2 linked regions of the Pokkaliibacter sp. MBI-7 genome follow. The protein of the gene in region 1 binds, or shares a complex with, the protein of each later gene. Links are inferred from orthologs where the notes say so. Each region holds a gene or a part of one and is shown in the gene's direction. Other genes may lie near its edges. The genes, in order: pnp and rne.

Evidence for each region.
Region 2: the proteins of pnp (region 1) and rne are in contact, whole or in part, in a cryo-EM structure (PDB 9QH0), measured with the Escherichia coli proteins. The link is inferred for Pokkaliibacter sp. MBI-7 from one-to-one orthologs.

Annotation. Positions count from the first base shown.
Region 1 is NZ_JARVTG010000001.1:3,709,243-3,717,166, forward strand. Bases 1,191-4,150 are described here. They hold pnp (polyribonucleotide nucleotidyltransferase), read left to right. Parts: upstream 1,191-1,605; coding sequence 1,606-3,696; downstream 3,697-4,150. Other genes in these bases: rpsO (30S ribosomal protein S15), read left to right, coding at 1,191-1,393; QCD60_RS16455 (cytochrome c), read left to right, coding at 3,844-4,150. Outside these bases: 30S ribosome-binding factor RbfA, read left to right, coding at 1-104; tRNA pseudouridine(55) synthase TruB, read left to right, coding at 115-1,050; more of rpsO, read left to right, coding at 1,124-1,190; more of QCD60_RS16455, read left to right, coding at 4,151-4,302; QCD60_RS16460 (acetyl-CoA C-acetyltransferase), read right to left, coding at 4,399-5,577; panC (pantoate--beta-alanine ligase), read right to left, coding at 5,723-6,571; panB (3-methyl-2-oxobutanoate hydroxymethyltransferase), read right to left, coding at 6,571-7,365; folK (2-amino-4-hydroxy-6-hydroxymethyldihydropteridine diphosphokinase), read right to left, coding at 7,487-7,924. UniProt on the Escherichia coli protein: Involved in mRNA degradation. Catalyzes the phosphorolysis of single-stranded polyribonucleotides processively in the 3'- to 5'-direction. Also involved, along with RNase II, in tRNA processing.
Region 2 is NZ_JARVTG010000002.1:207,672-216,272, reverse strand. Bases 2,540-6,176 are described here. They hold rne (ribonuclease E), read left to right. Parts: upstream 2,540-2,886; coding sequence 2,887-5,976; downstream 5,977-6,176. Other genes in these bases: murB (UDP-N-acetylmuramate dehydrogenase), read right to left, coding at 6,119-6,176. Also shown: QCD60_RS20620 (DNA-binding protein), read right to left, coding at 1-890; 23S rRNA pseudouridine(955/2504/2580) synthase RluC, read right to left, coding at 1,221-2,195; more of murB, read right to left, coding at 6,177-7,150; QCD60_RS20595 (low molecular weight phosphotyrosine protein phosphatase), read right to left, coding at 7,147-7,608; kdsB (3-deoxy-manno-octulosonate cytidylyltransferase), read right to left, coding at 7,688-8,455; QCD60_RS20585 (Trm112 family protein), read right to left, coding at 8,511-8,601. UniProt on the Escherichia coli protein: Endoribonuclease that plays a central role in RNA processing and decay. Required for the maturation of 5S and 16S rRNAs and the majority of tRNAs. Also involved in the degradation of most mRNAs.

The DNA of each region.
Region 1 (7,924 bases):
ATCGGGGGAATCAGATCAGTGCCTTGATAACTCGTGCTGTGCGCGAAGACAAGGCGCGTCAGGATCCGACGCCTGACAGTCAGGCGGATAACGATACCGAATAAGTGTTCGTTGATGAGTCAGAAAAAGTCTTCCAATTACTGGCGGGAGGTCAGTGGTATCCTGGTGCTGGATAAGCCCCAGGGGTTGACCTCCAATTCCGCCCTGCAAAAAGTACGTCATCTGCTTCGAGCCGCGAAAGCGGGTCACACCGGTGCACTTGACCCTCTGGCAACGGGGGTGCTGCCTCTGTGTTTTGGTGAGGCTACTAAGTTTTCCCAGTTATTGCTCGATGCCGATAAGGGGTACGTGACTGTGGCTCGGCTTGGTACTACCACCGACACAGCTGATGCTGAAGGGCAGGTATTGCTTCAGCGTCCCCTCCCTGCTTTGACGGCTGAGCTGATTGAGTCGGTTTTGTGCCGTTTTCGTGGTGAGATTGAACAACTGCCGCCCCTTTACTCTGCTCTTAAAGTAGACGGCCAGCCTCTCTATAAGTTGGCTCGGGAAGGGAAGAGTGTCGACATGGAGACAAAACGTCGCCAGGTTACTATCTCTTCTTTACGCTTGCTTAACTGGTCAGAGTCTACGCTGGAGCTGGAAGTAAAGTGCAGTAAAGGGACCTATATTCGCTCTCTGGTAGCGGATATCGGCGAGGCGCTCGGCTGTGGTGCTCATGTTGAAGTATTGCGGCGTACTCTGGCAGGGCCGTTTACTCTGGCAAATGCGATGACTCTGGAGCAGTTGCAACAGACTGCGCAGCCAGACGAAATCGATAATCCTTTGCTGCATCATTTAATGCCGGCAGAGACTGCCGTAATGCATTTGAATGCTGTAGAATTAGACCCTTTGCAGACTGAGAGGCTACGTCAGGGGCAGCGTATTGCACTGACTGGTGTGCAGGCTAATCCGCTCTTGCGTATCTACGCAAATACGGGTGAGTTTCTAGGTCTCGGTGAAGTTGTAGCATCGGGGATACTTCATCCGCGACGCTTGCTAAAAACCTCCTGAGGGAGGGCGCGCCATCTGTAAATATGCACGGTTGGCGTCTGTTGATTGCATATTGATTATTGGAGTTATTGAAATGGCTTTGACCGCTGAACATAAGGCTCAGATTCTGAAAGATTTCGCTCAGACTGAGAATGATACTGGCTCACCTGAAGTTCAGGTTGCTCTGCTGTCTGCTAACATTGACAGCCTGCAGTCTCACTTCAAGGCTAACGCCAAGGATCACCACTCTCGCCGTGGTCTGATCCGTATGGTTAACCAGCGCCGCAAGCTGCTGGACTACCTGAAGAACAAAGATGCTGAGCGTTATACTCAGCTGATCGGTCGCTTGGGCCTGCGCCGCTAAGCGATATGGAACGCCGCAGTCTACTGCGGCGTTCGTCATTTAGCGGGGGCGGTTTGCTCCTGTGCTACATCCAAGACACAGTTGAATGGACGCTGACTTTCTGAGCCTGTACTGCTCTGGGTTTACACCCTTGAGTCCAGCGCAGTACTGGCTTTACGGCTATAGCAGCATCCTCATCGGTGTCCGAATAAGGAAGATAAGAAGCTATGTCGATGTTTAACGTCGTTACCAAGACTTTTCAGTACGGTGGCCAGGAAGTAGTTCTGGAAACCGGTCGTGTTGCCCGCCAGTCTTCTGGTGCGGTAATGGTCACTATGGGCGACTCGCAGGTACTTTGTACCGTAGTTGGTGCTCGCGAAGCCAAGCCCGGTCAGGATTTCTTCCCTCTGACTGTACACTATCAGGAGAAAACCTACGCTGCAGGTAAGATTCCTGGCGGTTTCTTCAAGCGTGAAGCGAAAGCCTCCGAAAAGGAAACATTGACCTCTCGCCTGATTGATCGTCCGATTCGTCCGCTGTTCCCCAAAGGCTTCAACAATGAAGTGCAGGTAATCTGTACTGTTGTTTCTGCAAGCAAGGAGCAGGATCCAGATATCGCCGCAATGCTGGGTGCATCCGCTGCCCTGACTATCTCCGGGATTCCTTTCCATGGTCCCATCGGCGCTGCTCGTGTAGGTTTTAGCGAAGACAGCGGCTATGTACTCAACCCCAGCTACCCACAGCTGGCAACCTCACTGTTAGACATGGTGGTTGCGGGTACCAACGAAGCGGTACTGATGGTTGAATCTGAAGCCAAAGAGCTGACCGAAGACGAAATGTTGGGAGCAGTTCTGTTTGGTCATATGGAAATGCAGGTGGCTATCAAGGCCATCAACGAGTTTGCCGCAGAAGTAGGCAAGTCTGCTTGGGATTGGCAACCAGAGCCAGTGAACTCTGAACTGAAGTCACGTCTGCAGTCACTGGTCGGTGATGAACTGGCTGCTGCCTACATTGTGAGTGACAAAACTGCCCGCCGTGAAGCGATTGATGCTCTGCGTAGCAAAGCACTGACTGAACTGACCGTCGGTGAGAATGCTGCAGATGCCAGTGAAGTCGCCGGATTGTTCAATAGCCTGGAAAAAGACATTGTTCGTGGTCGCATCATCCGTGGCGAAGCCCGTATCGATGGTCGTGACAACAAGACTGTGCGTCCTATAAATGTGGACGTTGGTGTTCTTAAGCGCACCCACGGTTCTGCTCTTTTCACACGTGGCGAAACACAGTCTCTGGCAACCTGTACCTTGGGTACCATGCGTGATGCACAGGTTATCGATGCTTTGGAAGGTGAGCGTAAAGACCGTTTTATGCTGCATTACAACTTCCCACCTTATTCTGTAGGCGAGTGTGGTCGCATGGGCCCACCCGGACGTCGTGAAATTGGCCACGGTCGTCTTGCTCGTCGTGGTGTGGAAGCGATGCTGCCCAGCGATGATGAATTCCCCTATTCCATTCGCATCGTTTCGGAAATTACCGAATCTAACGGCTCCAGCTCAATGGCATCAGTCTGTGCTGCCAGCCTGGCACTGATGGATGCCGGCGTACCTGTCAAGAAGCCGGTCGCTGGTATCGCTATGGGTCTGGTAAAGGAAGAAAGCGGCTTTGCTGTTCTGACCGATATTCTGGGTGATGAAGATCACTTGGGTGACATGGACTTCAAGGTGGCGGGTTCTGAAAGTGGTGTTACTGCTCTGCAGATGGACATCAAAATTCAGGGTATCACCGAAGAAATCATGGAAATTGCCTTGGAGCAGGCTCGTGATGCACGTCTGCACATTCTGCGTGAAATGGCCAAGGTTATTGGTTATGCACGTCCAGAAGTGTCGCCAAATGCACCTAGCATGCTGACCATGAAAATCGATTCCGATAAGATCCGTGATGTTATCGGTAAAGGTGGTGCGACTATTCGCTCTATCTGTGAGGAAACTGGCGCTTCTATCGATATCGAAGATGATGGTTCTGTACGTGTCTACGCAGAGAACAAGATCGCTGCCGATGCAGCCAAACAGCGTATTGAAGCCATCGTATGTGAGGCTGAGGTAGGCAAGGTTTATAAAGGCAAGGTTGTACGTCTGGCGGACTTCGGTGCATTTGTGAACATTCTTCCAGGTAAAGACGGTCTGGTTCACATTTCCCAGATCAGCCAGGAGCGTGTTAACAATGTCTCTGACTTTGTTAATGAAGGCGATGAAGTGCTGGTGCGCGTTCTGGATGTCGATCAGCGTGGCCGTATCAAACTGACCATGAAGGATGTGACTGCTGAGTAATCGGCTGTTATCCTGAATCACATTCTGAAACATTAAAAAGGGACCTTGGGGTCCCTTTTCTGTTTTAAGCTGGCTCTGTTTTGCAGGGTAACAGTGGGATGGGGTTTGACTGTTATTGGCATGGATAATGGACGGGAAGAGCCGAAAATGAAACGAATCGTGTTGTTTGCAACGTTATTAAGTGTGGTGGCTGGGGCCGTTTGGGCTGCAGATGATCTGAGTGGCATGTCGCCCGAGCAGGTGGTTAGTTACCGGCAGGATGCCTTTCATGAGTTTAAAGAAAATAGCGGCATGCTCCGGTCAATGCTGAAGGACAAGAGCAAGTGGGACCAGGCTGCTGCTCAAGGCTATGTTTCGGCTCTGGAGCAGGCCAGTGACAGAGCTTTTGCTGCATTCCTGCCGGGAACCGCCGTGGGTGAAAGCGAGGCTTTATCGAGAGTCTGGGAAGAGCCCGAGTTATTTAAGCAGGCGCAGGGTAACTTCAAAGAGGCCCTGGCAAATGTGAAAATGGCAGTCGATAAAAATGACCCGGATTTGGCAGCCAAGGATGTTGCTGGGCTGGGTAGAGCATGTAAAGGCTGCCATGACGGCTTCCGCCAGCCCTAGCAGGGATTCGTCAGTTCGCTTTTATAGTATCTAGTGAAGAAAAAGCCACGCTAAGTGGCTTTTTCTATTCATGGCGCTGGTTGAGAAAATTACAGATTAACGCTCAATGGCAAGAGCGACTCCCATGCCACCACCGATACACAAGGTCGCCAAGCCTTTGTTGGCATCACGCTTGATCATCTCGTGCAGCAGGCTAACCAGAATACGGCAACCTGACGCACCAATGGGATGGCCCAGTGCAATTGCGCCGCCGTTGACGTTGACCTTGCTGATATCCCAGCCCAGGTCTTTGTTAACCGACATTGCCTGGGCAGCGAACGCCTCGTTGGCTTCTATCAGGTCCAGCTCGTTGATATCCCAGCCTGCCTTCTCCAGGCACTTGCGAGTCGCGTCAATTGGCCCGGTACCCATGATTTCGGGTGCTACACCAGCGCTTGAGTACGCCTTGATGGTGGCCAGAACAGGAAGTCCCAGTGCTTTGGCTTTTTCTGCACTGGCCAGGATAACTGCAGCCGCACCATCATTCAGGGAGGAGGCATTGCCTGCTGTCACGCTGCCGTCGGGTTTGAAGGCTGGCCGAAGTTTCGCCAGTGATTCAGCTGTAGTGCCTGGGCGGGGCTGTTCATCTTTATCGATGACAATAGGGTCGCCTTTACGCTGAGGGATGCTGACAGGAATGATCTCGTCCGCAAAGCGATTTGCAGCCATGGCTTCACCTGCTTTGCGCTGTGACTCAGCAGCAAAGGCATCTTGCTCTTCTCGGCTGAAGCCATACTTGCTGACGATATTTTCCGCCGTAATGCCCATGTGATAGTTGTTGAATGCATCCCAAAGGCCATCAGTGATCATGGAGTCAATCATCTTCCAGTCACCCATACGCTGTCCATCACGTGATTTCGGCAGCACATGGGGGGCCTGGCTCATGCTTTCCTGGCCACCTGCGATGATGATGTCTGCATCACCACAGCGAATCGCTTGTGTGGCCAGGTGGATGGCTTTAAGTCCTGAGCCACAAACCTTGTTGATGGTCATACCGGGGACGGTGTCAGGTAGACCTGCTTTGATGACGCTTTGACGGGCAGGATTCTGACCGCAACCGGCAGTGAGTACCTGACCCAGAATGACCTCGTTGACCTGTGCAGGATCAAGATCCACTTGCTGCAGCAAGGTTTTGATTACTGTTGCACCCAGCTCCGCTGCTGTCATAGCTGCAAGGCCACCACCAAAACTTCCAACTGCTGTTCTGCCTGCTGCGACGATCACTACATCACGCATAAGGATCTCCCTTGATGAGTTGTACTTGGTTGCTTAGGCCATCATAGGTGATGGCCGGGTTGATATTCCAGCTGATACTATGCTGCTGGTTAGATTAAATGGCTATGACAAGGCGCAAGATAATAAAAAGGCCGGATAACCGGCCTCAGAGTTGAATACGAATATTGTCGATCAGTCGTGCCTTGCCCAGGTAGCTGGCTGCCAGAATAACTAACTGCTTGTCATCGGGCTCTGCCAGTTCCAGCGTCGCCTGGTTACAGATGTTGAAGTAATCGGGTCTTAGCCCCAGTTCATCCAGTTGTTGCTTGGCTTCCGCTTCGAGCTGTCTGAAATCCACTTCACCTGCGCTAATGCGCTGCTCAATACCCTGCAGAGTCTGGTACAGCAGGGGCGCCGTCTGCAATTCGCAGGAGGTCAGATAGCCATTACGTGAACTTAACGCTAGGCCGCTTTCTGCACGTGCTATTTCTGCTCCCAGAATGTTAACGGGCAGGCAGAGGTCGTTGACCATCTGGCGAATCACTGCCAGTTGCTGGAAGTCTTTCAGGCCAAAGATGGCAACATCTGGCTGGACAATGCCAAAGAGCTTGGCAACGACGGTGGCTACACCACGAAAGTGTCCAGGTCTGCTGGCTCCGCAATGCAATGATGACAGCCTTGGAACATCAACTATGGTTTGACTGGTCAGGCCCTGTGGATACATCTCCTCGACACTGGGGGCAAATAAATAGTCGCAACCGCTTTCTTCGAGTTTGGCACTGTCTTCCGCAAAGGTGCGTGGGTATCGCTCCAGATCTTCATTGGCGCCGAACTGCAGTGGGTTGACAAAGATACTCGCTACGACCACATCCGCTTCTTCACGGGCTTTGTGAATCAGCGAAATATGGCCATCGTGCAGGTTACCCATAGTTGGCACGAAGGCAATCTTGTGAGTACGCATGCGTTCGACATGGAGTTGCTGGCGCAGCTCAGCAATGGTGGGCAGTACTAGCATTATTCAAATCCATGTTCGTCTGAAGGAAAGCGACCTTCCTTGACGGCTGCGATATAGGCGCGAAAAGCACCAGGAATATCTTCTGCTTCAGTCATGAAGTTCTTAACAAAGCGGGGGACGTAACCGGTATTCAAGCCTAGCAGATCATGCATGACCAGTACCTGAGAGTCAGTTGCTGCGCCTGCACCGATACCGATAACGGGGACCTGTGCTTGCCGTGTGATGGCGGCGGCGATGCTGCTTGGTACGCACTCCAGAAGCAACATGCTTGCGCCTGCTTCCTCCAGAATCGCAGCATCGTCAAGCAGCTCCCTGGCGCTTTCAGGTGTACGGCCCTGAACACGAAAGCCGCCCAGCTTGTTGACCGCTTGCGGCGTCAGGCCAAGGTGCGCACACACAGGTACACCTCTGTCGCTGAGCATGCGAACCGTTTCAGCCAGCCATGCACCACCTTCCAGTTTCAGAATATGGGCGCCTGCCTGCATCAGTAAACCGGCGTTCTGCATTGCCTGTGCCGGAGTGGCGTAGCTCATAAAGGGCATATCGGCCATCACCATGGCACGTTGTGTGCCGCGAGCTACGGCTCGTGTGTGATACACCATTTCTTCAACGGTAACAGGCAGGGTGCTGTCATTGCCTTGCAGCACCATGCCAAGGGAGTCACCCACCAGGATGATCTCGACACCGGCCTCGTCTTGTACTTTGGCAAAGCAGGCATCGTAGGCAGTAAGGCAGGTAATTTTTTCGCCAGACGCTTTCATTTGCGTCAGGGTGTGCAGGGTTACCTTTTTCATTTCAGTAATGTTCCTGAACAAGGCATGGAAGCCAGACTAGTTGAGCATGCAACTGGAGCGACATGGCATGACAACGAAGATCAGCACATGTCCTCTTATTCTTTGTTGTAGTGCAGCAAAATTATACGGGAATACGATTCAGTGTGCCCATCGGGCATTGGGCTAATAAATCGAACAGAGCACCCAGACCGGGGAGGGTGAGTCCAGGGCTGATTTCGGCCAGCGGATAGAGCACGAAACTACGTTGGCTCATATAAGGGTGGGGAACTTGGAGACGATCAGTGCTGATTTGCTGTTGTCCGTAGAGCAGTAGGTCGAGATCCAGTGTTCTCGGCCCCCAGTGTTGAATACGCCGACGCTGATGCAGCTGTTCTATGCCTTGTAAGCTATCCAGCAGATCATGAGGTTCAAGCTGCGTACGGAGTAAGGCAACGGCATTGATGTAGTCAGGTTGGCCGGGAGGGCCAACCGGATCGGAACGATATAATCCTGAATGAGCCAGTACACAGGTAGCTGGAATGCTTGCCAGTTCGTCCAGGGCTTTACTCACTTGAGTGTG
Region 2 (8,601 bases), on another replicon or contig:
CGCTGCTCAAAGCGCTTGCTCTTGTTAACCTCTGTTAATAGTTGAGCATTGAGTTTACTTAGGTCTCTACTGGAGCTAGCAGACTCAAGCCGATACCCCTTTAACTCCTGCTCATAGCTTTTAAGCTGTGTTAACTGCGTTTCCGACTTAACTTCGGCCCGCGCAAGCTCCGCCTGCAATTCATGAATCTGCCGAGTAAGAGCGGAGTCTTTCTTGCTCGCATCATCTCGAAGCTGGTCGTGAGCAATACGCATCTGACCCACTTCCGCTTTATACCTAGACTGCGCCTCAACCAAACGCGCCTGTTCATCTTTCAGCCGAGACTCAAACTGAAGCCTGGACTCATCACGATTTTTGATCACACGATCCAGCTCGTGTTTTATATCCAACTCTCGCTGCTCTGCCTGGCCACGTTTCTGCAATTCAGCGTGCAGTGTTGCCTTTTGCAAAGACAGCTCGGCCTGCAACGTCTTAACCTTTTGTTCAAGCTCATCAATCCTGGAGCGCAACTGCTCGTTATGCACCTCATGCCCAACGATCTCAGTCCGCAAACGCTCAACATGCTGACTAGCATCAGATTCCTGCTGCTCCAGTTGAGCGGCCATCTGTCGACGCTCATGCTCAAGCTGAGCACTAGCCTGCCTCACCGCCTGATCCCACAACCCCTGAACTACTTGCACCACTTCCTTAGGCAGATCACTAGCAATAGGCAATCGATACTGAATTCGCTGTGGCAGCATCAACCACCACTCCTGCAGGGTAGTTTGAATTGCCGTATCATCCACATCTGCAAGCCTGGCACCAACCAACCTTAAGACAGGCTCAGTCCCTGACATAAGTAAGTCATCTGCAACTGCAAATACTTGTTCACGCACAGTTTTCGCTGACATCTACCAATCCTTAAACCTCGCAGTACCGATACGGCATTGTACACTAGGGGCTAAACCACCACACCCTTCCCTGCCCTCACCAGCACCGCAAAAACACTTGACTGAAAAAACCAGAATCGTATGATACGCGCCATCGCAAAAGCGATTCGTTATATTACTGGAAATGGTGGGCGTAGCTCAGTTGGCAGAGCTCCGGATTGTGATTCCGGCGGTCGTGGGTTCAAGCCCCATCGTCCACCCCATCCAGTACCTCACTGCACACATCTCAAAACTTCACCCAACCTCTATAAAGCAGCCGCATATTGCGGCCACTCAGAACACTTCCTTACATCATTCAACTGAAATGATTTCCGCTGAAAGCATATCAATCACTGCGTGAAGCTCAGCGTCATACTCAGCCTTAACAGATACAACCTCACCACTTATAGGATGGCGAAACGTCAACCTGGCCGCATGCAGAAAGAGTCGATTTAAACCGTACTGTTTTGCAGCTTTGTTCACCTCATCCACCCCGTACTTGTCATCACCAATGATTGGATGCCCCGCAAACTGGGAGTGAACTCGAATTTGATGCGTTCGACCTGTAATAGGCTTCGCCTCAACCAGGGTATATGAAGCAAAACGCCTCAAGACCTTAAACTCAGTCAGAGAGGGTTTACCGTCAGCGTCCACTCTCACAACTCGCTCACCAGAACGCAGTTCATTTTTCTTTAATGGTGCATTTACATGCTGATGCCGACTGGGCCAACGCCCCTGAACCAGTGCATGATACACTTTGTCTACACCGCCATCACGCAGCGCTTCATGCAGCGCTCTCAATGCAGAACGCTTCTTTGCCACCAGGATACAGCCTGAGGTATCGCGATCCAGGCGATGCACTAACTCCAGCATTTTAAGCTCGGGCCGCAGCTGACGCAGACTTTCAATTAAGCCAAGGCTAATCCCACTTCCACCATGCACCGCCAATCCAGAAGGCTTGTTAATCACCATCAACGCATCGTCTTCATACAGAATGGCGTCTTCAATTTTTCTACCTAATCCCGCAGAAACCGGAGGAGGAGCATCACGCTCAGGAAGCCTGACAGGAGGCAAGCGAAGCTCTTCACCACCGACGATTCGGTAGTCAGGCTTGACCCGCTTCCGATTTATCCGTATTTCCCCTTTGCGCATCATGCTGTAAATACGGGTTTTCGGAACCCCTTTAAGCATGGCCAGCAGAAAGTTGTCCAGGCGCTGACCTTGGTAATCAATGCTTATGGTTAACCATTGGACTTGGGCTGATGAGGGTTTCTGTTGATCGCTCATAACTGCTTGATTCAAATTGATCTGCCTATTTGATTGCGGCGGGGAAATACTGCTATATTGAGGCCGCTAACGAAGCTCAGCTCTTTAGAAGGACCAAGCCCCGATTGGGCTCCTCTACCCTGCTCTTCGTGCACTCATGATACCGTTGGGGACTGACTTTGCCTATGTGCAGCTGCCCAACAAAAGAATTAGGTCGCATCACATTATTGGTGCGAAGCAACTAACCAGCCTTCCGTTCGATGCTAGTACCACTGTTTTAGGTCAGCTTCTTAATGGAAAGCCTGGAGTAAGAGCCTTTAATACCTGTTGTCAATTGATTGACGCGTAAGCAGGGCAGAACCTGCAAGAGCAGTGCTGGGAAATGTAATTTGATGGAAGGCATACCTTCTACCAAATCCACTCAGCTAACTCCGCATCAACACCCTAAAACGACAGGCTATGGTAACGCTTATATTCCTATCCGAACGCAACTAATATCGTGTGCTCGGTAGTGGCTTTCCCTGTATTTGCAACGCGTTACTGACCGAAACGGCACCGACACTCTGAAATTGACAGCGCCAAGCCGGCCCGGAGATTGACCTCTCTGCAAGAAGAACCGGTAGTAAAAACTGGGCTGCTGTCTTGGCCGTTACACAGTGGATATTTACATCGACGCTAGGCCCTATATGGTCTGACGTTAAAAATGAAAAGAATGATGATCAACGCAACCCAGCCTGAAGAAATCCGGGTTGCTCTTGTTGACGGTCAAAGACTCTACGATCTGGACATTGAGTCCGTCTCCCGCGAACAAAAGAAAGCCAACATATATCGTGGCCGTGTTACCCGCATAGAACCCAGCCTTGAGGCAGCCTTTGTTGACTATGGCGCGGACCGCCATGGCTTCCTTCCACTAAAAGAAATTGCTCGAGAATACTTCAATAACGAAGGCAAAGGTGGCCGTGTAGCCATTCGCGAAGCGATTCGCGAAGGACAAGAAGTCATAGTTCAGATAGACAAGGAAGAAAGAGGCAACAAAGGCGCGGCACTGACGACGTTTATTAGTCTTGCAGGGCGTTACTTGGTACTAATGCCAAATAATCCCCGTGCTGGTGGCATCTCTCGTCGCATTGAGGGTGAAGAACGTCAGGCTTTAAAGGATGCTCTAGACTCAATTCAAATTCCAGGGAGTGCCGGGGTTATTGTCCGCACCGCTGGCATTGGACGCACACCTGAAGAACTGCAGAACGACCTGGACTATCTGATGCAGCTCTGGGAATCGATCCGATCTGCAGCTCTTAATCGACCTGCACCTTTCCTGATCTATCAGGAAAGCAATGTCATTATTCGGGCTATGCGTGATTATCTTCGCCAGGATATTGGCGAAGTATTGATCGATTCTGCAGAAGTGCATCAGGACGCAATGAATTTTGCTCGTCAGGTCATGCCGACATTCCAGAGCAAGATCAAACTGTACCAGGAAGACATTCCTCTATTTACACGGTTCCAGATTGAATCCCAAATCGAGACAGCCTTCCAGCGCGAAGTACGCCTCCCATCTGGCGGCTCAATTGTAATCGACCCCACAGAAGCACTGGTCTCGATCGACATCAACTCCTCTAGAGCCACCAAAGGTGGTGATATCGAGGAAACCGCTCTGCAGACCAACCTTGAGGCGGCAGATGAGATAGCCCGTCAGTTACGTCTGCGGGATATTGGCGGACTGGTAGTCATCGATTTTATTGATATGACTCCCATCAAGAATCAGCGTGAAGTGGAAAACCGCTTAAAAGATGCACTTAAGGTAGATCGTGCGCGCATCCAGATTGGACGCATCTCTCGCTTCGGTCTGCTTGAAATGTCACGTCAACGTCTTCGCCCATCGCTGGGTGAAACCACAGCAATGACATGCCCACGCTGTCACGGCCAAGGCAGCATTCGCGATGTAGGCTCGCTATCACTTTCCATCATGCGCCTGATCGAAGAAGAGGCACTGAAGGAGCGCACCGCCCAGATTCGCGCCATCGTTCCCGTGAGCGTTGCAACCTACCTGCTTAACGAAAAGCGGCCACATCTGTCACGCCTTGAGCAACGCCAAAGCATCAAGATTGTCATCGTCCCCAATCCTAATCTTGAAACACCTCACTACGAGGTTATACGTCTGCGAGACGACAATGTTGAAGCCCGCTCCACCGACGCCAGCTATGAGCTGATTGAAGAAGAGCATAGCGACGAGACTACTCCGGTAGCAGCACAGCATTCACGCGAGGAAGCAGCAGTCAAAAGCATGCCTCCGGCAGCATCGGCTCCGTTGCCAACCGTCTCCCCCCCCCCAGCAGCAATTGCACATCAGGCCCCTTCTGTAGGGCTCGGCCGCCGGTTGCTAAAAGCTTTCAGCAGCTGGTTCCAGGGAGAGACCAAAGATGAAACGGCACCGACCGTAGAGCAGCCAGCACAACCGAAACCAGAAAGCAGTGAGCGCGAAACCAGTAATCGTCGTCATGAGCGGAATGATCGTAATCGTCGAGGTCGCGACAATGAACGCCGAGACAATGGCCGTAACGATGCAGAGCGCCGCACAGACTCTGAACGCAAAGTCGACAGCGAAGATCGTGCAGCTCGTGAAGACGACAGCCGCGAGCGAAATACTCGGGACAATCGAGGTCAACGTGATCGTCGTCGCAATAGCCGCAATGAGCGTACCACTCGTGAAACTGAAGTGGATACTGAAAGCAATGAACAGTTAGTAACCCAAACCGTTACTGAGGGCTCAAATGAATCATCTGCCCCTGAGCAAGCCAGTGATGATCGTCGCCGGGGACGTCAGCGCCGTCGACGTGATCGCAGTGCGAAGCGCACCCCACTACCTGACCACCTAAAAGCTCAGGCAATCGGTGAAGAAACCGAACCCGCCCTGACAGAAGATGAAAAATCAGTTAATGAGCTCGCTATCGTCGTTGCTGCAGACGCTGTGGTAGTGGAGACCGCAAGCACAGCAGACGCACCTGACTCTACATCCGCAGACGAGGTGATGAGCACTGACGAAAGCAACGTAGCTATCTCTGCTTCAGACGCCAGCGACGACCAGGACGAACACCCCCAGCGACGTCGCCGCAACCGCGGACGCAACAACAACCGCAGAGACGACAAGTCTGCAGAAGCTGTTAGCACTGAGGTTGCCACTGACGATGCCGTGGCTGTTGCAAGTGATACTGCCGTATCACAGTCATCAGAAATAGCGCACGCCATTTCTGATGAACAAATAGCGAATCAGCCGGAGCCCACCAGTCTGCCGGACTCCACCGAGGTCAACTCTGCAGTGGCAGCAGATGCTATTGCCGTAGAAGCACCCGTTACTGACCAGTCTACGGCAACTGAGCTGGTTGTTACCGACAGCGAGAGCTATCCAGCAGCAGAGCAAGTTGAGCACAAGGAAGTAATTGCACCTGAGCAACTTACAGCCTCTGCTGAGACTGCTGAGACTGCTGAGACTGCTGAGACTGCTGAGACTGCTGAGACTGCTGAGACTGCTGAGACTGCTGAGACTGCTGAGACTGCTGAGACTGCTGAGACTGCTGAGACTGCTGAGACTGCTGAGACTGCTGAGATTGTCAGCGAGCAAGCTTCCGAAGAGCAGACTGTGCAACTGGCAGAAGAGAAGGCTGATGAAGCTCCTTTGGAGCCACAACCCTCCGAAGATGCACCAAGGCGCGTTCGCCGTGCTCATAATGACCCACGTGAAATCAAGCGCCGTCAAATGCTCGAAACTCAACAGCAGCCCGAAGTAAGTAGCCAAGACGAGTAATATACCCAACTCGTGAAAATAAAAGGGCTTGCATCTGCAAGCCCTTTTTAGTTTCACCCGTCTGCGAAACCGCAGCGGGGGTAGTGCACCTATTCATATTCACTAAACGATCCCTAAAACCCTGACCAAAGTGAACGTGACGTTATTGCAGAACCACAGGTTCCTGCTCTAACAAAACACCGTAGCGTTGCTTTACTGCCAATTGAATACGCTGCGCCAGCGCCAATAACTGCTCTCCATTGCCACCACCATGATGGACTAACACTAGCGCCTGATCCTTGTGCACCCCTACTGCTCCCTCACGCCAACCTTTGAAGCCTAGTTGATCTATCAGCCAAGCTGCAGCAAGTTTATAGCCTGGACCATCGACAAAGCCAACCAAACCCGGGTAGTCATGGCGCAACAGATCGAACTGCTCTGCTGTTATCCAAGGATTTTTAAAAAAGCTCCCCGCATTTCCTAATACATCAGGGTCTGGCAACTTTGACTGGCGAATAGCTACCACTGCTTCAGCAACCTGCTGCACCGTTGGCCGTTCAATACCCTTCTGGTCAAAATAGTCACGCAGAGCCTTATATTTGATCTGGGCATCAGCCTGCTTTGACAAGCACAACTCTACGGACACAATGATCCAGCTCTTACCAATGCTCTCTTTGAAGATGCTATGTCGGTAGGAGAAGTTGCAATCAGCTGCTTCTCGCGTGCAGAACGCTCCTGTGACAGTATCGAGATACTGCACTCGTAGTAGAACGTCCTTTAACTCCATGCCATAAGCGCCAATATTTTGCACTGGCGCAGCACCTACGGTACCTGGAATCAATGCCAAATTTTCCAAACCTGACCATCCCTGAGACAAGCTGAAGCAGACCAAAGAATGCCAGTTCTCTCCTGCCCCAACGTTTAAAGTAACGTCCGACTCATTCTCGGATAGCACCTCAACGCCTTTGATATCAATTAACAAAGTAAGACCAGGCAGGTTCTGGCACAGCACTACATTGCTACCCCCACCTAGCACACGCCATGCGAGATTGCGCTTTTGCGCAACAGCAATATCTTGCTGCAATTGGCTAGCAGAGTGCACAACAGACAGGTACTCAGCTTCTACTGAAAATCCAAAAGTATTCAACCTAAGTAAATCGGCGTTCTCTTGCCAGTGCTCAGGATAGTCACTCACTTCACTAAATCCTTAATTAAGGCATCCGCAGCCACTTCAACAAGATCAAGCACCAGCTCAAACCCAGACTCTCCATCATAGTAAGGATCAGGCACCTCCTCTATTGAATCTGGATGATAATGGAGGAACAAACCAAGTTTATGCTGCAATTGAGCGGGGCAATTCTGCTTCAAGCTACTTAGATTGGCATGATCCATAGCCAGAATTACATCAAACTCTTCAAAGTCTGATGGCATGACCTGGCGAGCTCTGAGGGGAGTTAAATCGTAGCCACGCCTGGCGGCAGCACGACAGCTCCGTCTATCAGGTGACTCACCCGTATGGTAAGCAGCCGTCCCTGCCGAATCGACCTGAAAACGCCTACCCAACCCCTGCTGGGTGATTTTCTTTGCCAGCACACCTTCTGCAGTAGGGGAACGACAGATGTTGCCAAGGCACACTAAAAGAATTTTGTACATCTCTCACCGAATAGTCAGACAGCTCAACAAACAATGGCTCTAAAGAGGCATACACAGCCTCCAGATTCAGAATTTTCAGCTATCGGCCATCGCCAAGTATCGAACGTACTCGTACCAGATCATCAGGTGTATCTACACCAGCAGGAGGAATGACCGACGCCTCAGAGACCTGAATATAGCCACCATTCCACAGTACACGTAGCTGCTCCAGCGCCTCCCATTGTTCTATCGGAGCGGGTGACCACTGGACGAACTGATTCAACAAACCAACACGGTAACTGTACAGCCCGATATGTCGAAATGCCTGCCAGCCTGACGGCGGAACATCGCTGATACCTTGAGCAAACTCATCCCGATGCCACGATACAGGCGCACGGCTAAAATAAAGCGCCTTACCATGTACATCTTTAACGAGCTTGACCACGTTGGGATTGGCGAATAACGCCATATCCTCAATCGGCTCGCACAACGTTGCCATGTCCGCCTGAGGATGCTTCAGCAGAGTCTGCGCGACCTGATCAATCAAGGTTGCAGGCAGCATCGGCTCATCCCCCTGAACGTTCACGATGACCTCGTCATCTGACAGTTTCAACTGTGACGCCACCTCCTGAATCCGATCAGTACCGGAGGGATGTGCCGCAGAAGTCATACATACTTCAGCGCCGAAGGCTCTGGCCATGCTTTCAATTCTCTCATCATCAGTAGCGATGATGACGCGCGCCGCTCCACTGGCACACGCTTTCTCCCACGTGTGCTGGACCATTGGCTTACCGGCGATATCCAGCAGGGGTTTGCCTTTCAGGCGGGTGGACGCGTAACGGGCAGGGATGACAACCAGAAACGACATAGTCTGTGAAACTCCCGAACAAATACTACCTTGCAGCAAAAAGGCCGCTTCTTTATTAACGCTGCTTTGGACGCTTCGCCCGTTCTTCTTCGGTCAAGCTACGCGCTTCTGACTCCAACATCACGGGAATACCATCACGTACCGGA